Regions from separate parts of the Dyella sp. Tek66A03 genome, predicted to be linked through region 2. Evidence: predicted binding sites of a transcription regulator. Region 2 holds the regulator's gene; each other region holds the start of a gene.
The links. Region 2 encodes sigma-54, which starts transcription at its own class of promoters, with help from an activator protein. Its sites were predicted from a motif close to TGGCACGNGCNTTGC; they were not measured.
Positions count from the first base shown of each region.

Region 1: the regulator sigma-54 is predicted to act here: its motif matches at 2,267-2,281, upstream of glnA (type I glutamate--ammonia ligase).
Region 3: the regulator sigma-54 is predicted to act here: its motif matches at 1,521-1,535, upstream of ACT01B_RS16670 (flagellar basal body-associated FliL family protein).

Region 1 is NZ_CP199584.1:65,996-76,010, forward strand. Features, by position in the region: gene ACT01B_RS00300 (protease pro-enzyme activation domain-containing protein) at 1-1,951, shown strand, start outside; gene glnA (type I glutamate--ammonia ligase) at 2,326-3,735, shown strand; gene ACT01B_RS00310 (DNA ligase) at 3,950-4,813, shown strand; gene ACT01B_RS00315 (MFS transporter) at 4,927-6,180, opposite strand; gene ACT01B_RS00320 (glycoside hydrolase family 2 TIM barrel-domain containing protein) at 6,245-8,875, opposite strand; gene manD (D-mannonate dehydratase ManD) at 9,063-10,015, opposite strand, start outside.
Region 2 is NZ_CP199584.1:3,816,622-3,826,636, reverse strand. Features, by position in the region: gene hprK (HPr(Ser) kinase/phosphatase) at 1-42, opposite strand, end outside; gene hpf (ribosome hibernation-promoting factor, HPF/YfiA family) at 508-831, opposite strand; gene ACT01B_RS17170 (RNA polymerase factor sigma-54) at 1,146-2,615, opposite strand; gene lptB (LPS export ABC transporter ATP-binding protein) at 2,739-3,458, opposite strand; gene lptA (lipopolysaccharide transport periplasmic protein LptA) at 3,462-3,962, opposite strand; gene lptC (LPS export ABC transporter periplasmic protein LptC) at 3,976-4,647, opposite strand; gene ACT01B_RS17150 (KdsC family phosphatase) at 4,644-5,183, opposite strand; gene ACT01B_RS17145 (KpsF/GutQ family sugar-phosphate isomerase) at 5,290-6,300, opposite strand; gene ACT01B_RS17140 (BolA family protein) at 6,562-6,801, shown strand; gene murA (UDP-N-acetylglucosamine 1-carboxyvinyltransferase) at 6,843-8,102, shown strand; gene ACT01B_RS17130 (DUF3108 domain-containing protein) at 8,353-9,066, opposite strand; gene purN (phosphoribosylglycinamide formyltransferase) at 9,423-10,015, opposite strand, start outside.
Region 3 is NZ_CP199584.1:3,715,719-3,725,733, forward strand. Features, by position in the region: gene fliM (flagellar motor switch protein FliM) at 1-932, opposite strand, end outside; gene ACT01B_RS16670 (flagellar basal body-associated FliL family protein) at 951-1,451, opposite strand; gene ACT01B_RS16675 (flagellar hook-length control protein FliK) at 2,590-3,789, opposite strand; gene fliJ (flagellar export protein FliJ) at 3,827-4,264, opposite strand; gene fliI (flagellar protein export ATPase FliI) at 4,261-5,625, opposite strand; gene ACT01B_RS16690 (flagellar assembly protein FliH) at 5,622-6,272, opposite strand; gene fliG (flagellar motor switch protein FliG) at 6,269-7,261, opposite strand; gene fliF (flagellar basal-body MS-ring/collar protein FliF) at 7,427-9,121, opposite strand; gene fliE (flagellar hook-basal body complex protein FliE) at 9,170-9,493, opposite strand; gene ACT01B_RS16710 (sigma-54 dependent transcriptional regulator) at 9,567-10,015, opposite strand, start outside.

The sequences.
Region 1 (10,015 bases), 1.3 Mb from region 2:
GTCATCCACGCCGTTCAACGTGTCGGTAGGTGGCACGGACTTCGACGACTTCGGCAAGACGGCCCATTACTGGACCTCGACCAACCTGGCTGGCGGGCTTTCCGCGCTGGGCTATATCCCGGAGCAGACCTGGAACGACTCCTGCGCCAGCAGCAAGCTCGATGCGGTACTCAATCTCAAGAACGGCGTGACGGCGTGCAACGCCGCCACAGGCCAAAACTACATGAACACCGCGGGCGGCAGCGGGGGCCCCAGCGTCTTGTGGAGCCAGCCGATCTGGCAGACGGGCGTCTACGGCGCGCCATCCAGCGCTACGCGCATGCAACCGGATATCGCCCTGTTCGCGGCCAACGGCCTGTATGGCCATGCGCTGATCTTCTGCATGTCCGACCCGAATGTTGGGGGCACCTCGTGTGACTACAGCAATCCGGACAACGTGTTGTTCAACAGCGCTGGTGGCACGTCCTTCGCAGCGCCGGCCATGGCTGGCATCCAGGCCTTGATCAACCAGGCCTCGGGTCAGAGCCATGGCAACATCGCACCGGCACTGTATGAGCTGGGCGCGAGGGAATACGGCACGAACGCATCACCGAACAAGGCCAAGCTGAGTGCGTGCAATTCGTCCAACGGCACGTCGCTCACCAACCATTGCGTATTCAACGACATCACCCAGGGCGACATCGACGAGCCCTGCTACGTCGGCACGAGCGACTGCTTTAGCGGTGCGGCACGCAACAGCTTTGGTGTGCTCAGCCACGGCGGCGATGTCGCGCTGGCACCGGCCTGGAAGACCGGCGCCGGCTACGATTACGCGACCGGCCTGGGCAGCGTCAATGTGGCAAACCTGGTCAATGCGATGGTGGCCTACGACCAGCCTCGCAAGCGCGGTTACGCCTCTCCGGGCGACTTCCTGAGTCCGTATCTGCCGGGGCAGGATGGCTACAGCGACATCGCGCTGGTCGATCCGGTGGCGGGTATCTTCACCGACATCGCGATGAAGGGCAGTATCGCGCTACAAACCAAGTCGCAGTCGGTCGCCAAGGGTTACACGATCGGCGCGATCGGCGCCTTCTATCCTCACATCGACGATCCGTCGGGCACCGGGCCGAACTTCTTCGTGCCCGGATTCGATCTGGCCAGCCTGGCCTGGACCGGCCCCGACGATCAACTCAAGGTCTGGCTGTCCAGTGGTTCGGGCGGGCAAGGCAGCTACCTGGCCCATGCTGTAGGCAACCCTTACGATCCGAACTGGACCCTGGTGGGTGCGGGCGACTTCGATGGCGTCGGCAAGGACGAACTGCTGTGGATGAACAACAGCACGGGCCAGATCGAGTGGTGGCAGCTCGATCTCGGACTGGTCTTCGTCCGCGGTGCTCGCAGCTACCACTTCGGCGTGGAAACCCCGACCCCGATGGCTTCCATGCCGGGCTATGTGCCCACCGTGGCTGACGTCAACGGCGACGGCTACGCCGATATCGTCTGGACCAATCCTTCCAACAACAATGTCTACGTATGGATCAACAACCAGGCGGGTGACTTCGTCAGGCAGCGCGTCGCCGATCACCAAGCTGGCTTCGTCCTGTATGGCGCCGGTGACCTCAATGGTGACGGCAAGACCGACTTGATCTGGACCAATCCGGCACACAACAAGATGGGTTGGTGGATCATGAATGGCTTCACCGTGGTCGACCAGCAGACTCGCGACGTGCCCAAGGGTTATGCGATGTCCAGCATCGCCGACTACGACGGCGACGGCCTGGCCGACATCCTGTGGGTAGGCAGCACGGGTGACGTCTACCAGTGGCAGAGCACCGGCAACGGTTTCCAGTCGCTCCGCGTGGTGGACTCCACCGGTGCGCCGCTGGTCATCCCGACCGGTGCCAAGGTGCAGGCCGTGCGACTGCAGGGCACCGCAGCCTCGGGTGGCGTGACGCTGCCGGCCTCGCCGTAAGTCTGGCCAGTGGCGGCGGAGCCTTGCTTCGCGGCCGGAACCAAGAGGGTCGGGCACATGCCCGACCCTTTTCGTTCCAAGCTTGGTCGAGCGATGCCAAGGCTGCCAGGCCATGGGCCTTAACGCGGAGAAGGCGACTGCCGCGCTTTGCTGGATGTCCGGTGCCGTGGCTGTGCGCTAAGCTGGGCAGTGCGCTGTCCGGTTGCCGCAATTTTGGGCAAGCTCCAGTCAACATTGCACCATTAATGTGCAAATCGGTCTTGGCCGTTGCTGGCCTGACCCTTTAAGTCACTGTCGTGCCAGGTTTTTATGGCGTGGCACACGCCTTGCTAATAAGGGTCATTGTTCTCTCCTTTCAACCCTCGAGGTTTGCCATGTCCGCCCAGAAAGTTCTCGATCTGATCCAGGAACACGAAGTCGAATTCGTCGACTTCCGCTTTGCCGACATGCTCGGCAAGCATCACCACGTCACGTTCCCGGCGCATTCCATCGACGAAGGCACCTTCGAGGACGGCAAGATGTTCGACGGCTCGTCGATCACCGGCTGGAAGGGCATCAACGAGTCCGACATGATCCTGCTGCCGGATCCGGACACCGCTTACATCGACCCGTTCAGCTCGCACACCCAGATGGTGCTGCATTGCGATGTGCTCGAGCCGTCGACCATGCAGGCCTACGGCCGCGACCCGCGCTCCATCGCCAAGCGCGGCGAGGCTTTCCTGAAGTCCACCGGCATTGCCGACACGGCCTTCTTCGGCCCAGAGCCGGAGTTCTTCATTTTCGATTCCGTGCGGTGGCAGAACGACATGGGCCGCGTGTTCTACGAAATCGGCTCCGAAGAAGCTGCGTGGAGCTCGCGCTACAAGTACGAGGACAACAACACCGGTCATCGCCCGGGTGTGAAGGGCGGCTACTTCCCGGTCAGCCCGGTCGATTCGCTGGGTGACCTTCGCGCCGACATGTGCAAGGTGCTGGAGTCGCTCGGCCAAGTCGTCGAAGTGCATCACCACGAAGTGGCCAATGCCGGCCAGTGTGAGATCGGCGTGCGCTTCAACACCCTGGTGCAGAAGGCCGACGAACTGATGACGATGAAGTACGTCATCAAGAACGTCGCCCACCAGAACGGCAAGACCGTCACCTTCATGCCCAAGCCCATCGTTGGCGACAACGGCAGCGGCATGCACGTGCACCAGTCGCTGGCGAAGGACGGCAATAACCTGTTCGCGGGTGATCTGTACGGCGGCCTGTCGCAGACGGCGCTGTGGTACATCGGCGGCATCTTCAAGCACGCCAGGGCCATCAATGCATTCGCCAACTCCACCACCAACAGCTACAAGCGCCTGGTGCCGGGTTACGAAGCGCCGGTGATGCTGGCCTACTCGGCCCGCAACCGCTCGGCCAGCTGCCGCATCCCGTACGTGTCCAGCCCGAAGGGCCGTCGTATCGAAGTGCGCTTCCCTGATCCGATGAACTCGGGCTACCTGGTGTTCACCGCGCTGATGATGGCCGGCCTCGACGGCATCATCAACAAGATCGACCCGGGTGCACCGGCCGACAAGGATCTGTACGACCTGCCGCCGGAAGAAGAGAAGAACATCCCGCAGGTGTGCTCCAGCCTCGACCAGGCGCTGGAAGCGCTCGACAAGGACCGCGACTTCCTCAAGGCCGGTGGCGTGTTCACCGACGACTTCATCGACGCCTACATCGGCGTGAAGATGCAGGAAGTGACCCGCTACCGCGCCAGCACGCATCCGCTGGAGTTCCAGATGTACTACGCGCTCTGATCGCGTAGCTCTGAGGCTGGGAAAAACAACGGGCGCCTAGGCGCCCGTTGTGCTTTTCAAAGCTGCGCGAAGTGCCGTGCGTCGCCCTGGATCGTTCTTGCTTGGCAGGGATTTCAGGCGGACAGCGACCGAATAGCAGGCAGTGCACCGGCTCCCTCGACCAAGTCGGAGGCGTACCTTCAGCATCTGGAACAGGTTGCGATAGGGGAACGTCATGCGCCAGCCCGCCAGATCCAGCGCCGTTCTCGGTGTGTTATTCATTTTGCTCGCGCTTGTCACGAGCCCACCCGCGCTCGCAGAGCAGGTGGCGTCGCCGATCATGTTGGCGAACGTCTATCACGCTGGCATCGCGCTTGACGATTATTGGGTCAGCGAAAAATACGATGGCGTGCGCGGCTATTGGGACGGCGAAAAACTCCTCACGCGCAGTGGCGCCTCCATCCATTCACCCGCCTGGTTCACGGCTGGCTGGCCAAAGACGCCGCTGGATGGCGAGCTTTGGGTAGGGCGTGGGGAATTCGAGGTGGCGTCGGCGATCATTCGCCAACAGCCCGCCGACGATGCCGCATGGCGTCGCGTTCGTTACATGGTGTTCGATCTGCCGGCACATCACGGCCCATTTACCGAACGCATCGCGGTGCTGAAGCGAACGGTAGATAGGCTCAACGTATCCTGGGTGCAGTACGTCCCGCAATACAAAGTTGCCAACGACGCCGCACTTAAAGCGAGGCTGGATCAGGTGGCGCAACTAGGTGGCGAAGGTCTGATGCTGCACCGTGGCGCCTCCCTCTATCGCGCAGGGCGCAACGATGATCTGTTGAAGTTCAAACCCTATGACGACGCGGAGGCCCGCGTGATCGCGCATCTCCCCGGCAAGGGAAAATACAGCGGCATGCTGGGTGCATTGCTGGTCGAAACGCCGGACGGAATGCGTTTCCGATTGGGCTCGGGCTTCACCGACGAACAGCGCGGCAACCCACCGCCCGTCGGCAGTCAGGTGACCTATCGATACCGCGGCACGACCTCAAGCGGCAAGCCTCGCTTCGCCACCTTCATGAGGATTCGTGAAGACAGGTGAACGCGGTCCACGAGGTGAAGGGCAACGGGCGTCGTAGTGTGACGTTCGAGGCCACGAAGAAAACACCTTCGTCCAGCACGGTCACTGGCCACCGGGCAGCCCGATCAGCAAGTTCATCCGTGATGGTTTTGCCGTTCGCGCAGCAGGATCCACAGGACCACGGCCGCCATGATATCCAGCACACCCAAGCTCGCAAACAAAGGGTGATAGCCGAGCTGGTCCGCCAACGCGCCGACCACGAGCGAGAACGCGAGTCCCCCTATCCATGCCGCCGAACCCGCCATGCCGGTCGCGGTGGCTACGACGCGGCTATCGAAAATGTCGGCTGAGAGTGTCATCAGTGCGCCCGATAACATCTGGTGAGCAAAGCCGCCCACGCAAAAAAGCACGATGGCCAAGGTCGCGCTATCAGCGAGTCCAATAGCAGCGGGACCCATCATCAGCGATGCGCCGAGCGTCATGACCAGCTTGCGCGAGGTCAGTAACGAAGCGCCGAAGCGACGCATCAGCCACGGCGCCAGGTAGCCGCCGAAGAGCGAACCGGCGTCCGCCGCCAGGAAGGGAAGCCATGCAAACGCCGCCACCTGCTGCAGGTCCATGTGGCGGGCTTCGTACAAGTAGAGCGGAATGAAGAAATTGAACGTTTGCCAGGCGGGCTCTGCCAGGAAGCGTGGAATGGCAATGCTCCAGAACTCGCGTGACGCCAACACGGTGTGCCACGCATCTGCCTTGCCCACGGGTGGGCTCATCGACCGGCCGTCAAGAATGTACGCGCGCTCAGCGGCGCCCAGCTTCGGGTCATGCTCAGGTTGACGATAGCCCGCATACCACAGGGCCGCCCATAAGAATCCCAAACCGCCCGTGACGACGAACGCGACCTGCCATCCCCAGTGCAAGATGCAAAAGATCACCAGGGGCGGCGCGATCATGCCGCCGAGCGACGAGCCGATATTGAACCAACCGGTGGCCACCGTACGTTCCTTGGGAGGGAACCACTCGGAGACGACCTTCAATCCGCTCGGTATGGCGGCGGATTCGGTCATGCCCAACAGCCCGCGAAAGAAGGCGAGGCTCAGCCAGCCGTTTGCGAACGCGTGAGCGCAATTGGAAAGAGACCAACCTACGGCAAATAAGGCAAAGCCCAGGCGCAGGCCAACTTGGTCCAGCAACCAGCCGGCGATGGGTTGCATGACCGTATACGCCCCTTGGAACGTCGCCACCACCCAGCTGTACTCGCGCGTCGACATGTCGAACGCCGCCTTGAGGGTAGGGGCGGCCACCGACAGGGAGGAGCGCGCGAGGTAATTGAGAACGGTGCCGAGGGCGACCAGGGAAATAATCCACCAGCGCCGGCCGTGGGTGAACATCAGATGGACCTCGCGCCGAAAGGACGAGCAAACAACACTTGAAGGGTGAACGCCGCCGCCGGACTCAGTTGGGCGTTACGGCGATGGCCGACACGATGGCCGACCCGCCCTCGGGCACGAAATCGAGAACGAGCTTGCCGTCCTTGACCTCCACGGGGAAGTGGCGCTCAACCGCCTTGAATGCACCGCCGGCGGCAGTCGACGGATTGAAGTGATCGAGCACGGTTGTAGCGCCGGTCTTCACCGAGAAGGTGCGCGACGCTGCTGCCGTGGCATCAGGCTCGGCAAAGAACAAGGTCACCTGCCAGCGCCCGTTGGGCAAGGGGATGCGGTACTGGAACGCTCCCTCACGATAGGCCGCATAAAGCGCCGGCTCTTTAGCGTCTTTGATCTGTCTTGGCGACACGTCGGGCCGCGACTCGTTGGAGCCATGCGGGAACGGGTTCAAGGTCTTGCCTTCGCCGCCGGCAAAAAAATTGTCCGAACCGAAGCGCTGACCATCAGCGGTCATCAGCCCACTCAAGCTGCCCGACTTGATATGCATGCCATGGGCGGCGTCAGGTGCGTTCCAGGTGATGGTGTCGCTAAGCGCGTGGCCATGAATCAGGGCGCTCACACGCACCTCATTCTTGCCAGGCCTCAAGGCAATGTTTGACCAGACACAGATGCGCTCGGGACAAGCTGCCTCGCCCAGTGCCACGCCATTTACGGCCAGGGTAGCCTTATCGGCATTGCTGTAGACCCGAACGTCGGTCACCGGGTAAGCGCGATCGACGTAACGGCGACTGGTGATATGGAGCACCGGCTCCGTCGACCACTGCGCCTTGTAGAAATAGAAGACGTCCTTTCTCACCTTGCGATCGAAACTGACCATGCCTTTATCGTTGAGATAAATGGCGTCTCCTTCCTCGCGCAGATCGGAAGGAAAATCGAACATGTTCCAGATCCACACGCCGGCCAGGTAATGGCGCGCTTCAAGTGCCTTCCATGACTGCTCATGCACCCAGCTCTGATATTCCTCCGGATGCGGCCGACCGAAGACATTGATCGGGCCCCCCAGCGGATTGTCCGTGTGCTGGCTAAGGCCGCCGCCTGCGCCATACTCACTCACGCCGACGGGCATCGCCGGATAGCGCGCATGCATCTTGTCCAGAAACGCGCCAAGGTCTTCGGGTTTGCCGTAGTACCAACCAAAGTAACGGTTGTAGCCAATCACATCGGTGACATTGCTGAGGATCTGTTGGCCTGGAATCGCATCCTCGCAGCAGTCTGCGTAGGCGGTCGGGCGGGACGGATCTTCCTGCTTGGCTCGATCGTTGAGCGCCTTGAGCATCACCAGCGATTGCGCCGGTGTTTTTATGCCCAATTGCACCGGCCGGATATCGGTCTCGTTGCCGACCGACCAGGTCACGATGGACGGATGGTTGTAGTTCTGCCGGATCAGTTCAACCAGCTGGGACTTGCCGTTATCGATGAGCGCCTTCGTCGGCGCCTCGTTGCTGAGCGAGGACTGATGCACAAACGGTACTTCGGCCCACATGACCATGCCCGTTCTGTCGGCCGCGTCATACCACTCCTGGGCGTGCTGGTAGTGTGCGCCACGAATGGTATTCACGCCCATTTCGGCCATGATCGCCATGTCTTCGGCGTGATCCTGAGGCGACAGCGCCCAACCTTTGCCGAGTCGGTCCTGATGTCGCGACGCGCCACGTAGGGGAAGCGGCTGGCCGTTCAAGCTGAAGCCGTTGTTGGCATCGAAATGAAACGTGCGTACGCCGAGCGGTTGCTTCACTCGATCGATGAGGCGATCACGCTCGCGTAGTTCCACCGTCACGGCATAGAGATAGGGGTCTTCGCGACCACGCCAACGTCTTGGCTTCGGCAGTGTGAGCACCCGACGCACATCCGTAGCGGAAGCACCGGTCAGCTTGACGGCGACGCTGTCGCTGGCGACAGCGTGGTTGGCGGCGTCGCGCACGGTGGTCACCAAGGTCAAGGCGCGTTCCGACCCGGCGAGGTTGCGCAGTTTGGTAAGCACCATCACCTTTGCTTCGGTGTCGGTAACTTCCGGCGTGCTGAGATACACACCCGGGCTGCCGTAGTCGAGCAAATCGATCTGGGCGCTATCCGTATCGATAAGCGCGGCTTGGCGATAGATACCACCATTGACGAAGAAGTCGCCGCCGAGCGGAATGATGTTTTCGGTCGACGCGCCGATGGCCGGCTTGCTGTTGTCGGCCTTCACGACGATGACGTTGGTTGCCCCTGGCTTGAGCTGGTCCGTGACATCAAAACGGAAACGCGAGAAGGCGCCTTCATGTCGTCCGACATGGACACCGTTTACCCAGACCTCGGCGATATTGCCGACCGCATCGAACTGCAGGAATAGATGTCGCCCGGCAACATTCGCGGGCACATCCAGGTGCAAGCGATACCAGCCAATGCCATGGCTGTTATTCATCGCCGGTGATGGCGTCAGCCCGTATTCCCCGACGCGATTCCAGGTGTGGGGAATCGTGACGGTCTCCCAGCTGCGATCGTCGTAGCCAGCATCCGTGACCCCTGCCGGGTCGCCTCCAAAACGGAAACGCCAGCCGGCGGCAAGTTCGTGGACAGAACGCCCGGCATCGCCCTTGGTTGGGGTGGCGCTTTCAGCGCGCGATGCTAACGCTCCGGCAAAAACCAGGAATCCCATGAGCGATGCGGAGACAAGGACGTGCCGAAAACTCTGCCACAGCATTGCCGGTATTCCTGTTGTCGACATATTGGTTTGACCAATACTCCGGCAAGGATGTGGTCATGTCATGACGCGGAGCAACACACCGCCCCGCTCACCCCGCTGCCCATCGACGTGCCCGACCGGTGCTTCCGGCCAGCCGAATTCACCAGTTCCACATCGTCCCGTCTTCCAGTCGAGCAACCGGGAGATACGCTGGGTTATAGGGGTATTTCGCGGCCTCGGCCTCATCGATATCCACGCCATGTCCGACCGCGTCGCCGGGATACAGATAGCCTTGATCGAAGTGATAGGCGTGGGGGAACACGGCGTCTGTCTCGGCGGAATGACGCATGTATTCCTGGATGCCGAAGTTCGGCACCCAGCTGTCGAAGTGCAATGCCGCGCCCATGGTGACCGGCGACAGGTCGGTCGCGCCGTGACTGCCGGTGCGTATCTGATACAACGCCGCCAGATCGGCGATGCGCCGAAGGTGGGTGATGCCGCCCGCGCGCACGACGGTGGTGCGGATATAGTCGATCAGCTGATTCTGAATCAGGTCCTTGGCATCCCAGATCGTATTGAAGATCTCGCCCACGGCCAGCGGCGTGGTGGTGTGCTCGCGAATCAGACGGAAGGCCTCTTGGTTCTCGGCAGGCGTTGCGTCTTCCAGCCAAAACAGCGCATAAGGTTCGAGCGCCTTGCCGAGCCTTGCCGCTTCGATAGGCGTGAGCCGGTGATGTGCGTCGTGAAGCAACTCGATATCGAAACCGAACTTTTCGCGCAGCTTCTCAAACAGGGTCGGCACGAATCTGAGGTATTTACACGTGTTCCACATCGTTTCCTGAGGCAGTCCGATGCCGGCGGGTTCGTAGAACAGCTTGCCACGCCCCACGCCGTATACATCCTTCATGCCCGGCACGCCCGACTGCGCGCGGATGGCTTTGTAACCGAGGTCGATGTAGCGAGCGACTTCGTCCAACGTTTCCGCGAGGTCGGAGCCATTGGCATGACCATAGACCAGGACGCGATCGCGGCTTTGGCCGCCGAGCAAGTCGTACAGTGGCATACCGGCCATCTTGGCCTTGATGTCCCACAGCGCGGTATCTACCGCCGCAA
Region 2 (10,015 bases):
GCGCGATTCGCCGCGCATGCCGGAAACCCAGCGCAGCGCCATGCGCTCGTGAACGCCATCGTAGAGCTGTCGTGCGGTAAGCCGATCCAAGCCAGGTCCTTTGCGCCGCGGGGTAGGGGGCCGTCTAAGCCCAGGCAGCTACATGGACATTGTGCCAGTTCACACAAGTGGGCGCCTTTTCGCGCCGTTGCCGCCGATATGGCGGGCCCTTGGCTCCCTCTCCCCTTTGGAGGGAGGGTTGGGGTGAGGGGCGGGTGCTCGCGACCGCGCGACAACCGAGCCATATCGCTCGCTGTGCAAGCGCCAAGCTGGCGTGATCGCTCGATTGAAGCGTCATCGCAAGCACCCGCCCCTCATCCCAGCCTTATCTCCCACAGGGACTACCTTCGGGTCGCCCGGAGGGGAGAAGGAGTCGCCACCAGCGAAGGTTGTCGCAGGGAAAGACTTTGCATGGGATCCAAGGAAGGATCCGGCCCGCCCCAGATCGGGGCGGGCCGGGGCAACAGGTCAGCCGTATTGGCGCTCTTCGCGCACGGCGCGCTGGTGCTTGTCGCAGATCTTTTCACGATGCTTGCGCAGCTGGGTGACCAGCTTGTCGAACAGAACATCGATGGAGACGTACATGTCGGCCTCAAGGGCTTCGGCGTGCAGGCTGGCGCCCGAGACGTTGACCGTGCCTTCGGCGCGCTGCTGCAGCTTGTTCACTGAAAGCACGATGCTGAGGCTGAGGATTTTATCGTCGAGGCGGGTAAGGCGGTCGAGCCGGCTGTTCACGTGATCCCGAAGAGCCTGGGTGACTTCAATCTGCTGACCGCTGAGTTGTACTTGCATGTTGCGCCTCCTCTGATACTTGCCGCTGGTCGCGGCTGGGGTCGATGCGCCGGTCGCGGGACCGTGGCCGACACACCTTCAATCGCACCTTCAATTTCAGGGGTGTTCCAAGGGGTCACCATCTCCTCTTCAAGGCAGGGAATTCACTATGCACTTCTATCGCAAAGCCCGCGTTACGCGGACCTTCACCAGGTAGACATGACAGCTTTTCCTTCAGCAAGACTCTCTCCTCTAATGGGGACGTCTTTTATCCCGGCAAGTTCCCGGGACGCCTTGTCGCAGAGGTATTAAGGCGATGCTGATTAAGTATCGCCTCAACTGGCTCGCTGGCGCTCGCTGGAGCTTGGAATGCGCATGCCTTCGCGGTATTTGGCCACGGTGCGGCGCGCAACCTGAATGCCTTTGCGGTGCAGTTCCTCCGCAATGGCCTGATCGGACAGCGGCTTGCGCGGATCTTCGGCACCGACCAACTTGCGCAGCATGGCCTGGATGGCGGTGGCCGAGGCGCTGCCACCGTCTTCGGTGGAGACGCCGCTGGAGAAGAAGTGCTTCAGTTCGAAAGTACCGCGCGGCGTATGGATGTATTTGCGCGTGGTGACTCGTGAAATGGTCGACTCGTGCATGCCCACTTCCTCGGCGACTTCACGCAGCACCAGAGGGTGCATCGCCTCAGGACCGTAATCGAGGAAGGCGCTTTGCCGACGCACGATGGCCTCGGCCACCTTGATCAGCGTTTCCGCGCGCGACTCCAGGCTCTTGATCAGCCAGCGGGCCTCTTGCAGCTGGCCGCGCATCCAGCTGGCGTCGGTGCCGCGCGCCTGCGCGATCAGGCCGCAATAATGCTGGTTGAGCCCCAGTCGGGGCTGGCAGTCGGGATTGAGGCTGACGCGCCAGCGTCCACCTTCCTTGCGTGCATAGACATCCGGTGCCACGTACTCCACTGGCGTCACATCGAGCGCGGCGCCAGGACGGGGATCGAGGCTGCGGATCAGTACCGCGGCTGCCGCGGTGTCGTCCTCGCTGGCGCGCAGCTTGCGCGCGAGCCGCGCGATGTCGTTGCGGGCAAGCAGCTCCAGCTCGCCGTCGACGATGCGCAAGGCCAATTCGCGTTGCGGCAGCTCGGCATCGAACTGTTCCAGCTGGACGCGCAGGCAGTCGCGCAAATCCACACTGGCAACGCCGGTGGGGTCGAAGCGCTGCAGCGTACGCCGCACCTGCTCCACTTCCGCCGCGTTGGCCCTCAGGTCCGGCGGCAGGGCGCCGATCAGCGATTCCATGCTCTCGGTGAGGTAGCCATCCGCACTGAGCGCATCGATCAATACCGTGGCGATGGTGCGCTCGCGCACGCTCATATGCGTGAGATTGAGCTGCCACAGCAAATGTTCCTGCAACGTTTCCGCCGCTGCACTCTGCGGCTCGAAACCGTCGTCGTCGGCATTGCCGTTGCTGCGCGTGGCACTGCCGCTGCCGGAGAAGTCGATCGGATCTTCGCCGCCGCTGTCTCCGTCGCTCCATTCCGGTGCTTCGGCGTCGTCCACCGTGTCCTTGGCGGAGGTGCTGGTGTTGCTGGCCGGCAGCAGATCCACGACCTCACGCTCGTCGCCGTCGACGTCGACGTCTTCCGGGTTGTCCTCGGAAAACTCGAGCAACGGGTTGCCCTCTGCGATTTGCCGCAGCTCGGCCTCCAGCTCTAGCTGCGACAGTTGCAGTAGGCGTATGGCCTGCTGCAACTGCGGCGTCAGGGTGAGCTGCTGATTGAGTCGAAACTGCAGTCCGGGTTTCATGCCAGCTGGGTCGAATGAACTTCCGGGTCATCCTAACGCCTGTGCCCAGGGTCGGCCATAGGTCAAAGGCGGAATCGTGTACTACCTCTGATTTACCGCTGTCGCTCAGCTGTCGCCCAAGTGTTACAAGCGGAACTCGCGCCCCAGGTACACCTCGCGTACCTTCTCGTCGGCAAGAATATGCGCTGGCGTGCCGCGCGAGAGCACTTCGCCATCGTTGAGGATGTAGGCGCGGTCGCAGATGCCGAGGGTTTCACGCACGTTATGGTCGGTGATGAGCACGCCGATGCCGCGCTCCTTGAGATGGCGCACGATGCGCTGGATTTCGCCCACTGAAATCGGGTCGACGCCAGCGAAGGGCTCATCCAGCAACATGTAGCGGGGATGCGCGGCCAGGGCGCGGGCGATTTCCACGCGGCGACGCTCGCCACCGGAGAGGCTGATGCCCTTCTGATCGGCGATGTGCGCGATCTTCAATTCATCCAGCAGGCTTTCCAGCTCGCTGGTACGCCGCTTTTCGTCCCAGCCTTCGCGCAGCTCCAGCACGGCCATGATGTTGTCGGCGACGCTGAGTCGGCGAAACACCGAGGCTTCCTGTGGCAGGTAGCCAATGCCGAGTTTGGCACGTGAATGCATCGGCAGGCCGGTGATGTCCTGCTTGTCGAGCTTGATGACGCCAGCGTCGGCCTCGATCAGGCCGACCACCATGTAGAAACAGGTGGTCTTGCCGGCACCGTTGGGGCCGAGCAAGCCGACCACTTCGCCCTCGCGAATGGAGAAGGCGAAGTCACGTACGACCTGGCGTGCCTTGAAACTTTTTTGTAGACCTTCAGCGGAAAGCATCGATTACGGGTTCCCGGTCGGCTGGGTTGCCGGCTTGGTCGGCGTGGTGGCAGGGGGAGCCGGTACCGGCTTGGCGGTTGGTGCAGCCGGAGCGCCTGGCTTGGTCTTGGGCACGATCACGCCGTGCACCAGGCCGTCGCCACTAGCTTCGCCAGTAATCAGCGCGGTATTGGTGTTGTAGGTGAGCTTGTCGCCATGGAACTCGCCGCGGCCCTGTTGTCGCACCACCGCGTTGCCCATCAGCACGGCAATGCCGTTGACGTTGTCATAGTCGAGCTTGTCGGCATCGCCCTGCATCAGGTTGCCGGCGTCGTCCAGCTGCTCGATGTGCGCCATCTTGCCGGTGACCACGATGCGTGCGACCTGCGTATCAGCGTCCAGATGCAACTTGGCGACGTCGCCGGTGACCTTCATCGTGCCCTGGGTGGCCACCACGTTCCCCGTGAGGGTGGTGATGGTGTTGGGCTGGTTGAAGCCGTCCACGGTCTTGGACGCGAAATTCATCGGCTGATTACGGTCATCCTGCTTGGCCAGGGCCGGCTGCAGGATGAGCAGCCCCAGCAGGCACAGCAGGCTGAGACCCAGCTTGGGTCCTGTTTTTGCGCGGCGGGTACGTGCCGTGGCTTTCATCGAGCAGCTCCAGATGATTGGTGTTGAGGTTGGCACGCATGCCAACTCCGCTAAGTTTACTGTCGCCCTGCACCATATGCGCGGGAGCCGCCGTCTCCATGCGGTTCTCCTTGGGCCAGGCGGTCACGTCCGAAGTATGCATTTCCGCCGCCGCCGTATCGCCAAAGGCGGCGCGATGCATGAACACCGGTCCTTGCAGTTTCAGTAGCGTGCCGCTCTTGTCGACCCAGGCGTACAACGAATTGCCCAGCCACGGGGGTACGCCGGGCTGGTTCGAGGGCATCTCGAAATTCGGCGTATTGATGTACAGCGATTCGTCGTTCTCACGCCGTTCGAGGTGGGGCGCGACCATGTGGAAGCTGGGCAGGCCATCGACGTCGAAAGCCCACAGCTTGAAGTTGGTCAGTACGTAACCCGAGCGGGGTGGTCCGACGAAGTCGCTTTCCTTCGGGCTAGGTGCCAGCCACCAGTACAGCATCTGGGCGCCGCCGGTCGCCAGGCCAATCAACACGATCGCCACCGGTATACCGCGGTCGCGCAGGTATTTGCGCAGATTCAATGCCATCGCTCCCGCTCAGCGGCCGACTTGCCTTGGGCGTGCAGGATCATGTCGCTGATTTCGCGTGCCGCGCCCATGCCTCCGTGAAGCCGGGTACGCCAGTGCGCCTGTTCGAGGATCCAGGGATGGGCGTTGGCCACGGCCACGGCCAGGCCGACGATGCGCATGGGCGGCAGGTCGGGCAGGTCGTCGCCGACAAAGGCCACCTGTTCCGGCGCCAGCGACAGGGCCTCCATCAACTGGTCCAGGCAGGCGCGCTTGTCGGACTGGCCTTGATAGACGTGTGCGATGTCCAACTCTTCGGCGCGCAGGGCGACCGGGTGGCTGATGCGCGCCGACATGATCGCCACTTGCACGCCATTGGCCAGCAGGCGCTTGAGACCCAGGCCATCGTGCACGTGGAACACCTTGGTTTCATGGCCGTCCTCGCCGTACCACAGGCGACCGTCGGTCAGCGTGCCGTCCACATCGAAGACGACGAGGCGGACCTTGGCGGCACGGGCAAGAATGTCAGCGGGTAGGTCGGCCAGGTACATAGGAGGTGTCGGCAGGTGGGCGGAAGGGCGGTACCGTCAAACGTGGGAGCGCTCGGACGGTGGACGCGGCGATGCGGCTTAAGCCTGAAACGGCCGAGAGGCCGGATCAGACCACACGGGCGCGGAGCAGGTCGTGAATGTTCAGCGCACCCACGACCTGCTGCTGATCGTTAACGACCAGCAGGGCGTGAATTTGATGCTTTTCCATCAGCTGCGCGGCTTCGATGGCCAATTTGTCGGCGCTGATGGTCTTGGGGCCGCGCGTCATCAAGGCGGCCACCGCCGATCCGCGCAGATCCACGCCATCGTCGTCCAGGGCGCGGCGCAGGTCACCGTCGGTGAACACACCAAGCAGGTGTCGGTCGGCATCGATGACCGCCGTCATGCCCAGACGCTTACGTGTCATTTCCATCAGTGCCTCGGTCAATGAGGCTTCGGGTGACACGGCCGGAATGCCTTCGCCGGTGTGCATGATGTCGCTGATATGCAGCAGCAAGCGGCGCCCGAGGCTGCCGGCTGGGTGCGAGCGGGCGAAGTCTTCGGACGTGAAGCCACGGGCTTCCAGCAAGGCCACGGCCAGGGCATCGCCCATGACCAGGGCTGCGGTGGTGCTGGCGGTAGGCGCCAGCCCCAACGGGCAGGCTTCGACGGCGATGCTGGCATCCAGATGCACGTTGGCCTCGTCGGCCAGCGAGGAATGGGCGTTGCCGGTGATGGCGATCAAGGGGATGCCCTGTCGCTTGATCACCGGCAGGATGAACAGCACTTCATCGGTTTCGCCCGAATTGGAGAGGGCCAGCACCACGTCCTGCGGCAGGATCATGCCTAGATCGCCATGGCTGGCCTCCCCCGGATGGACGAAAAACGCCGGGGTGCCGGTGGAGGCCAGAGTGGCCGCGATCTTGCGCGCGACGTGGCCGGACTTGCCCATGCCGGTAACCACCACGCGCCCGGCGCAAGCCATGATCAGACGGCAGGCTTCGACGAACTCCGGACCGATCCGCAGCTCCAGGTCGCGGATGGCGGCGGCCTCGGTGGCGATCACGGTGCGCGCATTGCGCACGATAGTCTCGGCGTTGATCGCGTTCTGGCTGGCTGGGGCGATGTGGGCGTTCATGCATCCTCGGGTTTGGTGCCGGAATTTCGTCACTGCCAGAAAGCGCGTGGCGACGTTGGAATATTCCGTTAAATCATGACTTTGGAGGTGGTTGGCAAGCGCTGTGCGAGGGGCGCCGCCTACTCGTGTCGTTTCTGCGCCAGAGGTTTTCCATTAACATGGCATATTCGCATTTTAACGTCATAGTCGACGGCATTGGATTCACCGGCCTTTCGAATCCGCGACGTTGACCCACCATCTGCAAGTGGAATAACCCATCCCATGGACGCTGCCACCATCCAGGCAATGATCGAACAAGGCCTGCCCGGTGCGCGGGCGGCCGTGAATGGCGACGACGGCGTGCACTTCGAAGCTGAAGTGGTGGCTGCACAGTTCGCTGGCAAGCTGCCGCTCGCGCGGCACCGCCTGGTTTACGCCACGCTGGGGGATCTCATGGGCGGTGCGATTCATGCGCTGGCCCTGAAAACCCTCACTCCCGAGGAGGTCGCGGCGCGCCGTTGAGGGCTGCGCTGTGACTCCCAAGCACTTTCGCAAGGACTACGATGGCCAAGATCCTGATCAGTGGCGGCGAGCCGCTCCACGGTGAGGTAGGCATTTCCGGCGCCAAGAACGCCGTACTGCCGATTCTCGCTTCATGCCTGCTGGCCGACGAGCCGGTGGCAATCAGCAACGTGCCGCATCTGCACGATGTCACCACCTTCATCGAACTGCTCGGCCAGATGGGCACGCAACTGGTGCTCGACGACCGCATGAAGATGCACATCGACCCGCGCCCCACCGATCGCTGCTTCGCGCCATACGACCTGGTGCGCACCATGCGCGCCTCGATCCTGGTGCTGGGCCCGCTGGTGGCCCGCTTTGGCGAGGCGGAAGTGTCCCTGCCGGGCGGCTGCGCGATCGGCTCGCGCCCGGTCGATCAGCACATTCGCGGTCTGCAGGCGCTGGGCGCCGAAGTCGTCGTGGAAAACGGCTACATCAAGGCCAAGGCCAAGCGCCTGAAGGGCGCCCGCATCTCGATGGATATAGTCACCGTCACCGGTACCGAAAACATCATGATGGCGGCGGCCCTGGCCCAGGGCACCACGGTGATCGAGAACGCGGCACAGGAGCCGGAAGTGGTCGATCTGGCGCATTGCCTGATCGCCATGGGCGCGCAGATCGAAGGCGTGGGTACCTCCACCTTGGTCATCCATGGCGTCGAGCGCCTGCATGGCGCCGAGTACGAAGTGCTGCCGGACCGTATCGAGACCGGCACCTTCCTGGTCGGTGCGGCCATGACCGGCGGCAAGGTTCGCGCCCGCAATGCCCGTGCCGACACCATGGATGCCGTCCTTTCCAAACTGGAAGAGGCTGGCGCGCATATTTCGACCGGCCCCGACTGGATCGAGCTGGACATGCGCGGCCGTCGCCCGAAGGCCGTCAACATCACCACCGCGCCGTACCCCGCGTTCCCCACCGACATGCAGGCGCAGTTCACCGCGCTCAACTGCGTGGCCGAAGGCGTGGGCGTGATCACCGAGACGGTGTTCGAGAACCGCTTCATGCACGCGCTGGAACTGCAGCGCCTTGGCGCCGATATCCGGCTCGAAGGCAATACGGCGATCATCAGGGGCGTGGAGAAGATGAGCGGCGCGCCGATCATGGCCACCGACCTGCGCGCCTCGGCGTGCCTGGTGCTGGCTGGTCTGGTGGCCGAGGGCGACACCATCGTGGATCGCGTCTATCACATCGATCGCGGCTACGAGAACATCGAGGAAAAGCTGGGTGTGCTCGGTGCCAAGATCCGTCGTTTGCCGTCGTGATGGTTTGCTGTAGCGCTTAAGAAAAAGGCCGCTGATGCGGCCTTTTTCGTGTTCGGAGCAGGGACTTTTCGCCGTCATACCAGCGCCGTTATCCCCTCGCCGTCATCCCAGCGAAAGCTGGGATCCAGCGTCTTTCGCTCTGGCCCGACGCCTCAAAGGCACTGGATCCCAGCTTTCGCTGGGATGACGGCGAGGGTGATGGTGAGGATGACGGGCTGAGGTGTCGGACGAAGCCCGGTCGCGGCGGCACTCAATTCCCGTTCTTGTAGCTCACCAGCTGCAATTCCAGATTGCCGCCATCGCTCTGCGCCAGCTTCACCGGCATCGGGTATTTCTGCGGGGCGTACCAGGCGCTGAAGGCCTTGTCGCTGTCACTGCGCACGACGCGTTCGGCCTGGAAGCTGCCGGCCGGCACCTTGACGCTGTCGCTGCCGGCGACCTTGAATTGCTGGTTTTCCACATTGCGCTTGGTTGCTACCGGAAGCGCCACCGTCTGCTTGCCGCCGCGCAGCGCCAGGCCGATGGCCAGCGGTGCGGTGTTGCGGTCGACCATGCCCGGTACGCTGGGGTAGGTCATCGGCCCCTTGCCCTCATCCACGCTGACCTGGTTGCTGGCCCAGTTCACTTCCGTATGGCGCTGCTTGCTCTTGATCGCAGCCTCCATGTGGTAGTCGGAGCTGACGGTTTCCGGCGCGTTGTTGTTCCAGCGGAAGCGGGTCGTCTCGGTGGAGTTGGCGCCCAGTGCGGCGGCCAGGCCCGAGGTGCCGTGGGTCTGGTTGCTGTATTCCCACACGCCGTTGCCGACCGACTTGAGCGTTACCACCGCTTCGCCCATCACCTGTCCGCCCTGCGCTACCTGGTAGGTCGCGGTGAACGGCGTCGGTGCGGCCGCCAGTGCGGCAGAGGTGGAGAAGGCCAGCACCAGGCCGGCGGCGAATGTGCGGAGGGAGGTTGGCTTGTTCATGGGGTCCGCAGTCTACGCGCCCATCCTGAACGGGTTGTAGAGAGTCCGTTCCGAAGGATGCTCTGATCTATTCAACGCGGGTGGCATGATGTCCAGAAAGTCCGCAGGGTGTGGGGCGTGGCGCCGCGCAGGCTTGCTGCCTGGGCAAGCCGCGCACCGCGGCCTGCGGACTTTCTGGACATCACCCGAAGGGCCGGCTCTGTCTGCCCGCAGCTCCGCGCCGCGCCGTCTCGACAGGCAGCCAGCCTGCCTTCCTCGCTCCTCAAAGCCGAGGACATCCATGTCCTCTCCCCGCGTGCGCCGACGCAGCACGCATCTGCGGGCAGACAGAACCGGTGACACCCGCGTTGAATAGATCAGAGCACCCTTAAGTCAACCAAATCGCCGTCGCGTAGTTGCAGCGGCGCGGGCAGGCGCTGGCCGCCGCGTTCGATGATATCGGGAGGCGTCAGGGCCAAACGCCCTTGCGCGATCAAACGGAGCACGGCGGGCAGCAACCGGTGCTCGTGGGCGAGCAGGCGTGCGGCCAGGCTGTGCTCGTCGTCACCGGGCTGGATCGCGATGCGCGCCTGCGCGATCACCGGGCCGCCGTCCAGTTCCGCGGTGACGTAATGCACGCTGGCACCGTGCTCCACATCGCCCGCTGCCAGAGCCCGGCGGTGTGTGTGCAGGCCGCGATACTTGGGCAGCAGGGAAGGGTGGACATTGATCATGCGCCCCACCCAGGGCTTGAGCGTTTCGCCATCGATGATGCGCATGAAGCCGGCCAGCACCAGAACCTGCGCGCCACTGGCATCGAGCTGCGCGAACAGGTCGAGGTCGTAGTCGCGCCGATGCGCGTAGCGCTTGGGGTCGAGCGTGAAGGTGGGAATGCCGGCCGCTTCGGCCAGCCGCAGGGCGCCGGCCTTGGCCTTGTCGCTGCCGACCAAGACAAAGTCGACCGGCAACT
Region 3 (10,015 bases), 100 kb from region 2:
CGTCCGTTGGACTGGCCATAACGGCCACGAAACACGGGTACGTCTTCGGCGAAGACGGTGCTCAGATCCGGCACCTGGACGGGAATCACGTCGCCGGGCCGCAGGCGCAAGAAATCGCCGATGTTCATGCGCGTCTCCAGCAGCAGCGAACTCAATTCGACTTCCGCGTCGAGCACTTCTTCGTGCAGGTTCTCAGCCCAGCGATCGTCGCGATCCACGCGGTCGCTCTGCACGCCGGCATCGAGCAAGGTACGGATCGGCTCGATCATCGCGTACGGCAAAGTGAGGTTGATTTCACCGCCGCCGCCATCCAGCTCGACGTGGAAACGCGACACCACCACGGTTTCCGTGGGGCTGACGATATTGGCGAACTGCGGATTGATTTCCGAGTTCATGTATTCGAACTGCAACGGCAGCACCGGCGCCCAGGCTTCGACCATCGACGCGAACAGCTCAGCGAGCATGATCTGGATGACGCGGTTCTCCGTGGCGGTGAAATCGCGACCTTCGATACGCGCATGAAAACGCCCGTCGCCACCGAAGAAATTGTCGATCACGGTGAAGACCAGGCGGGGCTCCATCACCACCAGCGCCGTGCCACGCAGCGGCTTGATGCGGACCAGGTTGAGATTGCTCGGCACGGCCAACCCATGCACGTACTCGGCGAACTTGATCATCCTCACGCCGAGCACCGACACTTCGCAGGTCTTGCGCAACACGCCAAACACGGCGGTGCGGAAGAAACGCGCGAAACGGTCGTTGACCATTTCCAAGGTGGGCAGGCGACCGCGCACGATGCGGTCCTGCTGGGTGAAGTCGTAGGTTATGACGGCATCGGTGGGCAACGGCTCGTCATTGCCCGTCTCGACGGCACCGCCCTCGACACCGTCGAGCAGGGCGTCGATTTCCTCTTGCGAAAGGAGATCACTCATGGACTGTGCGCCCGCCCGTCACTGCATTACGAAACTGGTGAAATACAGCGCTTCGACGCCGGGGCGACCGAGTCGGTCACCGACGATCTTGCGCACGGCTGCCAACGCCTGCGCCTGCAATTTCTGCTTGCCCGCGGAGTCGCTGAGGATGGTGTAGTCCTGGCTGCTGAACAGCATCACCAGTGCATTGCGAATCACTGGCTCGGCATCCTTTGCCGCCGCCAGCGCCGCCGCGTCGTGCGACATCAGGCTGACGCCGACCTGCAGGAAACGCATGGACTGGTCATCGCGGAAGTTCACGACGAACGGCGGATCCAGCGGCAAGTACTGCTCCTGCTTCGACTCAGCCACCTTGGGTTCTGCGCCTTCCGCCGTTGCCTGATGACGTTGCCCCATCAGCACGTATGCACATACACCGGCCATCGCCAGTACCGCCAAAGCCATCACCCAGATCAGCGGCGACGAGCGCTTGGTCGCTGCTGCTGCCGGTGCTTCAAAACCCTGCTCGTTCTGAGCCATGCCAACCCCAATCCCTATCAGTCACGATGCGTCGACACCTCGCTAAAAGGCGCCCCATGCCCTCTGATAGCAAACGCCATGCCATCGCTGGAAAACGTTGCGATTGCTGGGTTTGCGGGATCCCGCAGGGCGCCGCGGCGCTTTCTTGACGCGCGTCGGGGATTAGTCGCGACGTGTTGGCGACGGTTGTCGGAAGCTCGTCGCGGGGGCTGGTGTTGCGCGGATACCGCGCTGGTCGTGGTCCCATTCGATCGCCCGACGAGCACAAAGCGTCCGATCACGCAGCCGTTTTGCCCGTCATCCCAGCGGCTCTCAACAGCCGAAGGGCTGGTCACGCTGGAGGCGCTTCACAACAGCGCAGCTGGTCATCCAGTGACTTTCGCTCTGGTGTTTTATTGCCACGACCTGGCTCGCCTGCGGCGGGCGTCCGACCATCTGCCGACGGCCGGGTCACTTTCTCTTGCTTGCCCAAGAGAAAGTAACCAAAGAGAAGGGCACCCCCGCTTGGCGCTTGCCGAGCTGTTAGCTCGGCAAGTCCGTGAGGGTCGGCCGGGCTTTTCGACAGGGCATCCTGCCCTGACGAAAAGGGATCGACATCCCTGTCGATCCCCCTGCGGGCCTGATCGTCCGACCCTCACCGCCGCACAGGGGGCCCGAAGGTCAAAAAGCCAAACCCGAGGGCTCGAGCAGCGCGGTGCGCTGCTCATCGGTCTTGTGCTGTTGCTTGAGCTTTTAGCTCTTGGCACTTCGGGCCCCTTTGGCGCGCGGGTGGGTGGAGGAAAAGCCCGCAGGGTGGCCGGCAGGGATGCCGGCCAGTTTGTCGTCAGGGCAGGATGCCCTGTCGACAAACCTCCGTAACCCACCCGCGTACCTGGAGGGCGTTAGCCCGGAAGGCGCGCCATCGGGGTGGCCTCTCTTTTGGTTACGTTTCTCTGGCCAAACAGAGAAAAGTAACCCGGCCTCCGGCAGGAGGACGGAAGCCCGCGGCAGGCGAGCCAGGTCGCGGCGACGCTAAACCAGAGCGGAAGCCACTGGATGACCAGCTGCGCTGTTGTAAAGCGCCTCAAGCCTTCGCCGGAATGACGAGCAAATACGACAAATGTCGCGGCGGAATTAAACGGCCGAAAGAAACCCTAGATCAGGCAAACGTATCCAACAACCCCAGCGCCTGCACCACCGGCGCCGCCACCTGGGCGACATCCCCATCGTCCGCGGCCCCGGCATCACCGCTGCCCGACGAACCCGGTGTAGCCCCCTGCCCCGCGCCGCCATGGTTACCCTGCTCCACCTGCGCCTGCCCCAAGGTAAGACCGTGGTGGGCCAGCATGGAGTCCAGCTGACTCAGCGTCTGCTGGACCGCGTGCACGGCATTGGGATGTTGCGCGATGAAGCTCACGTCGACGTGGTCGTGCCGCACACTCACCTTCACCTCGAGCTGACCGAGATCCTCGGGATGCAGCGTGATACGTGCTTCCTTGATGTCCTGGCCACCGAGCCAGGCCACGTGCTGGCCCAGCTCCTGCGCGAACGACGGGGTGCCCACGGATGCATTCATGGTCACGGCATGAGGCGTCGCGGCGATCGGTGCCGATGCCTGGGCTTGCATGAAGGGCGCGGTCAGATTGCGCAGGGCATCGAGTGGATCGCTGCGATCGCCTCGCGCCGAGGTAGCCGGTGTGGTTTGCGCGGCAGTCGCGAGCTTCGCGTCAACTGCGGTCGTCATGGGGGTCGTGCCGTCATCGGCGGCGCCCGCCAGGGCGGATAGCGCGCTGTCCTGCAATCCGTCGGTTGCTGTTGATGCATCCGCCGCGTCGCCGGCATCGGCTTGAGCAGATGCCTGGATTGCCCCCGTTAGCGGCATGCCGGGCATGCCCGAAACCTGTAGGGTCGAAGCGGTGACGGCCGCACTCTCGCTGCCACTGGTTGCCGGTGCCGCTGGCGTCGGAGCCGCGTTGGCGGGGATGCTCTGGCCGAGCAGTGCGAGCATCGCCGCCGCTGCACTGGTCGGCGGGTTCGCGTTGGTAGTCGTGGCTTGCTTGTCGTCGTCCTTGGAGTCCTTGCCCGCGGGGTTCCACGGCTTGCTGGTCGGCATCGATGTTGACGCGGCTGCCGCCGTGGATGTCGTGCTCGACGAGGGGGACGTCGACGCATTCGCTGCCGAGGCCGCGTGGGCCGACGCTGAAGGTCGTTGCGCCGATTGCTGTTGGCGTGCCTGATGCAGCGGCGCGGCGAAAGCGCTGGGCGATCTACCGTCGGACGAGCTGTTGCCTGCCGATGCAGGTACGGATGGCGCGGACGGCGGCGTCACGTTCGCGGCAAGGGCAAGCGGTGGCGTCATGCGGAATTCTCCGGGAAGGCATGGGGACGCGCCGTCTTCATGACGACCACCTCTGATGGGAGCGACGATGCTGCATGCGCTCGTCGACCTCGGCTTGCTCGCGGCGTTCCTCGCTTTTGCGCTCCTGCTCACGATAGCGATCGATCACGCTACCCAACGCGCGTTCGCGCGAGTGTGCGTCGTGCCACTGGCCCCGGACGTGGTCCAGTTGCCGGTGCAGCCGGGCGACCTCGGTGGTCTGCTGGGCGATCACCTGGTCGATACGCTCCACGAACTGGCGGCGGTTGAGCAAGGCAGCGACGCTGACCCCACCGGACGTGTCGGCGTACTCCTCCCGGTAGCGGCGCAGCTCGGTGAGCTGCTGCTCCGCCTTGGCCACGCGCTGCTGCTGCTCGGCCAGTCGCTGCATGGCTGTTTCCTGGCGTTCGCGCGCGACGTCGGCGGCGGGTTGCAGGCGATTGGCGCGCGATGTCACGGCGTGCCTCCGGCGGTAAGCTGCTCAAGCCCGGCGATGGCATCGGCGAGCGACATCGGCGCATCCACTTCTTGTTGCAGGAAATCGCGCAGGCGCGGCCACATGGTGATGGCGTGATCGACCTGAGGATCGGAACCCTTCTGGTACGCACCGACGGCGATCAGATCGCGCTGCTGACGATACGCCGAATAGACCTGGCGGAATCGTTGGGCCGCACGCAAATGCTCACGTGTCACCACGGCCGGCATCACGCGGCTGATCGACGCCTCGATATCGATGGCAGGGTAATGACCCGCCTCGGCCAGATCGCGCGAGAGCACGATATGACCGTCAAGAATGGCGCGCGACGCATCCGCGATCGGATCGTGGCGGTAGTCGTCGCCTTCGGTAAGCACGGTATAGAACGCAGTAATGGAACCGCGGCCTTCGGCGTCGTTGCCCGCGCGCTCGACCAAGGCCGGCAGCATGGCAAACACCGACGGCGGGTAGCCCTTGGTGGCTGGCGGCTCACCGATGGCGAGTGCGATCTCGCGCTGGGCCTGCGCGTAGCGCGTAATCGAGTCCATCAGCAGCAGTACGCGCTGGCCGCGATCGCGAAACCACTCCGCGATGGCGGTGGCGTACTGCGCACCACGCAGGCGCTTGAGCGGCGGCGCATCGGCGGGAGCCGCCACGATGACGGCACGTGCACGGCCTTCGGCGCCCAGCGTATGTTCGACGAATTCCTTGACTTCGCGGCCACGCTCGCCGATCAGCCCGACCACTACGACATCGGCGTCGGTGTAGCGCGTCATCATACCGAGCAGGGTCGATTTGCCGACGCCTGAGCCGGCGAACAAGCCCAGGCGTTGGCCGCGACCGACGCTCAGCAAGGCATTGATGGCACGCACCCCCGTATCCAGCGGTGTATCGATGGGCTTGCGCGCCATGGGATTGATCGGCTCGCGCTTGAGCGAAGCGTGCTCTTCCACGTCGAGCGGCCCCAAGCCATCGAGCGGCACACCGTCGGCGCCGATCACCCGGCCAAGCAAGGCCATGCCGACCGGCAGGCCGCTGGTATGTGCGCACGGACGCACGCGTGCATTCGGCAGCACGCCGTGCATCTCGGTCACTGGCATCAGCAACAGACGCTCGTCGGCAAAGCCGACCACCTCGGTGTCCAGTTCCTTGCCGTCGGCTGTGGCGACCATGCAGCGTGCGCCCAGCGGCGCCTCGCAGCCCTCGGCCTCCAGGGTCAGCCCGACCACCCGGCGCAGGCGACCTTCGACCGTGAGCATGCGCGTACCGCTGGCGCGCTGCCGACGGCGCGCCAAGCGTTCCTGCCACAAGCTAGCTGGCGACTCGTCGGCCGGCGGGTTCATCCGCGCACCTCGTCGGCATCGGCATCAATGTCTTCCGCCTCGGCGCCGATCACGGCATCGACCACGGCGGCCATGCGAGTTTCGACCCGTGAATCCAGGCGCGAGCGTTCGCTTTCCAGCATGCAGTCGCCGCGCTCCAAGCTGCCGTCAGCAACCAGCTGCCAGTCGGGCTCGGCTACGTGCAGCGAACGCAGCAGGGCGAGATCCTCGGGGTGCAGACGCACGCGCAATTTCGTCGTCGCGGCCGGCATGACCAGCACGGCCTGCCGTATGGCTTCGACCACCAGGTCAGGCGACACGCGTAACTCATGTGCGACCACCCGCCGCGCCACGGTCATGGCCAGGCGCGCCAGTTCCAGCTCCACCAGTTCATCCATGGAGCGCAAGGGTCGCGCGGCGGCTTCCAGGATCCAGTCGAGCCGCGCCATGCGCTCATTCAACACATCGCGCGCTGCGACCAGGCCTTCCGCATGCCCGGCGGCGTAGCCTTCGTCGCGCGCCTGTTGTTCCAGCGCTTCGAGGTCGCGCACGGTAGGTTGCACCGTCGCTTCGGCGGGTGCCACCTCCGCCACCGGCGGCGTACCCATCTCGGGCGGCAGCCAGCGCTGGAACGAGACGACGTTGTCGCGATCGAGGACGGCGCTCATGCGACCAACTCGTCACCGGTGCCGGAGAGATTGATCGCCCCCGAATCGGCGAGCTTCCGCGCGATGCCGAGCACTTCCTTCTGCGCGGAATCGACCTCGCTCACACGCACCGGACCGGACACCTCCAGGTCGTCGCGCAGCATGTCGGCCGCGCGCTTGGACATGTTGGCGAAGATTTTTTCGCGTACGCCCGGCTCGGCGCCCTTGAGGGCGGTGACCAGGCGCGCCGTGGGCACTTCGCGCAATAGCGTCTGCATGCTGCGGTCGTCCAGGTCGCCGAGGTCTTCGAACACGAACATCAGTTCTTCAATACGCCCACCCAGGCCCGAATCATGCGTGCGGATGGCCGCCATCAGTTCGTTCTCGCGGGTGGTTTCCATCGCATTGAGAATATTCGCCGCGGCCTTGAGGCCACCCACGCTGGCCGACTTGAGCTTCTTGGTATTACCTGAGAACTGGCGTTCCATGATCTCATCCAGCTCGTTGAGCGCGTGCGGCTGCACGCCGTCGAGCGTGGCGATACGCATCACCGCGTCGCTGCGCACGCGCGGCGGCAGGTAGCCAATGACTTCGGCGGCCTGGTCGGGCTCGAGATGGGCCAGCACCAGCGCGATGATCTGCGGATGTTCTTGGCTGATCATTTCGGCGATGGCGCGGCTCTCCATCCACTTGAGCGATTCCAGGCCCTTGCTGGAACGGCCCAGCAGGATGCGGTCGATCAGGCCACCCGCCTTGCTCTCGCCCAGCGCATTGACCAGGATCTTGCGGATGTATTCCTCGGTGCCGACGCCGAGCGAGGTGTGGCGGCCCATGTCGTCGTTGAGGCGATCGAGCACTAGCTCCACCTGCTCTCGCGACACGTTGGTGAGGCTGGCCATGGCCGAACCGACCGCCTGCACGTCACGCGCACTGAGATGCTTCAGCACCTCCGCTGCGTCCTGCTCGCCCAGCGTGAGCAGCAGGATGGCCGCGCGCTGCGCGCCGCCGATTTGCAAGTCTGCCTTCATAGTCCGTTCCACCCGCTTGATTGCGTACCCGACCCGGGTCGATGTGCCGCGGCGATACACGCGGCGTTGCTACGGCATATCGACCGTGCGCAAGCATTCCAAAGCCTTGCGACGCTGGTGGCGCGCGATGGCGAAATGCGCGTGTCATCAACCACCATCTTCGACCACCCAGTTCTTGACCACCTGCGCCACCTGTTTCGGGTTTTCGCCGACCATGCGGCGCGCCAGTCCAATGCGTTGCTCGTAGGCAATCGCCGGCGGGATGGCCAGGCGACCCAACTCATTGCCATCGTCTTCGTCATCCACACGGACGGAAATCGTCGACGGTGTCTGCTGCTTCGCCAACGCAAGGCCCTGGCCCGGCGCCGCCGGACGCCCCAGGCCACGCAGCAGTGGTCGCAGCAGGCCGAAGGCAACCAGCAGCGCAATCAGCACGCCGATACCCTGCTTGATCAGATCGAGCATGCCGGGCCGTTCCCAGAACGCCATCGGCGGTGGCGCGACATCACCCGAGACGTCCTGATGGAAAGGCTGGTTGATCACGCTGACGTTATCGCCGCGGGCCTCGTTGTAGCCCACGGCATTGCGCGCGAGCGTGGTGAGGTGCTCAAGCTCCTGCGCGGTGAACGGCACGCTCTTGTTGCCCTTCTCGCCCGGCATGCTCTTGTTGTCGACCACGACCGCCACGGTGAGGCGGGCAAGCCGGCCGGCCGGGTCGCTGACATGACTGATGGTGCGATCCAACTCGTAGTTGCGCGTGGCGCTACTGGTCGTCTCTCCCGGTCCACTGGACTGTTCCGTGGTCGCCCCTGCCTTGCCGGGGGCCTTGCCTGCCGCCGGGCGCGCAGCTGTCGGCTGGGCCACCGTATTGGGCGGCTGGTTGCTGAGTGCACCCGCCACGCCGCCATCGCTGGCGCCACCCGTGCGCTGCTCGCTATTGGTCTGTTCACTGCGCAACGCGGGATGTTCATGGCCGTAGGTCTCGGTGGCCTTCTCGGTCTCGCTGAAGTCCAGGTCCGCGTAGACCTGCGCACGCACCTTGCCCGGCCCGACCAGTGGCGTCAGCAGTTCTTCGATGCGTTGCGCATAAGTGTTCTCGATGCGTGTTGCCAGGCGCAGGCGCGTATCGCCCACGGCACTGGCGCTACCTGGATCGGTGCTGGTGAGCAGCTGACCTTGCTGGTCGACCACCGATACCTGCTTGGGATCAAGGTTGGGCACGCTCGATGCCACCAGGTGCACGATCGCCGCTACCTGGCTCGAATCGAGCTGACGCCCCGGATACAGCGTAACCAGCACCGATGCGCTGGCCTCGTGGCTATCGCGAATGAACGCCGATGGCTTGGGCAGCGCCAGGTGCACGCGTGCCGCGCGTACCGATTGCAGGCCCGCGATCGTGCTGCCCAGATCCGTCTCCAGCATCTGCTGGTAGCGTGTGCGCTCGGCCAGGTCGCTCATGCCAAACGGCGAATCGCTACCCGGCACCGTGGTGCTGGAAGCGCTCCCTTGAGGCAGCCCCTGCCCGGCAAGCCTCAGGCGAATCGCCGCCAGATCGGACGCCGGCACCATGATCGAATTGCCATCAGGGCCCAAGGTATAAGGCGTGTTGGAAGCCTGCAGCGCCTGCGTTACGGCAGCCGCATCTTTCTGTTCGAGCCCGGCATACAGCAAGCCGTAATTGGGCCCGCGCGACCACAGCACCACAGCCACACCCAGCGCGACCGCGCCCGCCACACCGATAAGCAGCAACAGCTGACGCGTGGCCGGTGTGCGGGCAAGCTGTTTGAGATCCAGGCGAGCACCGGCCTTGTCGTCGGTCGTCGCTAGGGCGTTATCGGCCATGAAGACTGCTCGTGCTCTGGGGAAGGGAGGGCTGCGTCATGGAACCGGTCAGACCGGCATATTCATGACGTTGTTGTAGGCATCGACGAGCTTGTTGCGCACCTGGGTCAGTGTGTTCAACGAGAGATCGGCCTTCTGCACGGCGACCATGGTGCGACCGAGATCGGCGCCGGGTTCGCCACGCTCAAAACTGGCGGCCATGCGACCGGCTTCCATCTGCGTGTCGCCCACTGACGCAATGGACTGCTTCAACAAGCTCGAGAAATCGGTTTGCCCCGGCGTCGCCGCCGTGAACGATTGTTCCGGCGCATGCACTTGTGAGGAGAGCTGGCGCATCTGCGACAGCAGGCTATTGACGTCGATCTGGGTCATGACGGAATTCCAACGCGTGACGGGAAACTGAGCTGTAAATGCACAAGCCGTGCCATACGCAAAACTTGCGTATTCAGGCCTGCAAACTCGGCTGCAAGCCGTACTTGCGCAGCTTCTCGACCAGGGTCGTGCGCTGCATGCGCAACAATTTCGCCGCATGCGCGACCACGCCACCGGTGACGTCAAGCGCTTGACGGATCAAGCCCACCTCGATATCCGCAAGGTGATCCTTCAGATCGAGTCCGCCTTCGGGCAACATCACCAGCGAGTCGGATGGGACCACCGTCATCGGCTCGCACATCACGCTCGACTGCCCCACCATCAACGACAGCAAGGCGGTGCCACGCACTTCCTCGATGATCTGCTGGCCGCGATATTTTTCCGGCAGATCGCTCACCCTGACCTCGCTGTGCGGGTACAGGATGGAGAGGCGCTCCACCAGGTTATAAAGCTCGCGCACGTTACCCGGCCAGCTGTAGCCGTGCAGCGCATGCACCGCGCCCGCGCTGAAGCGCACGCCGG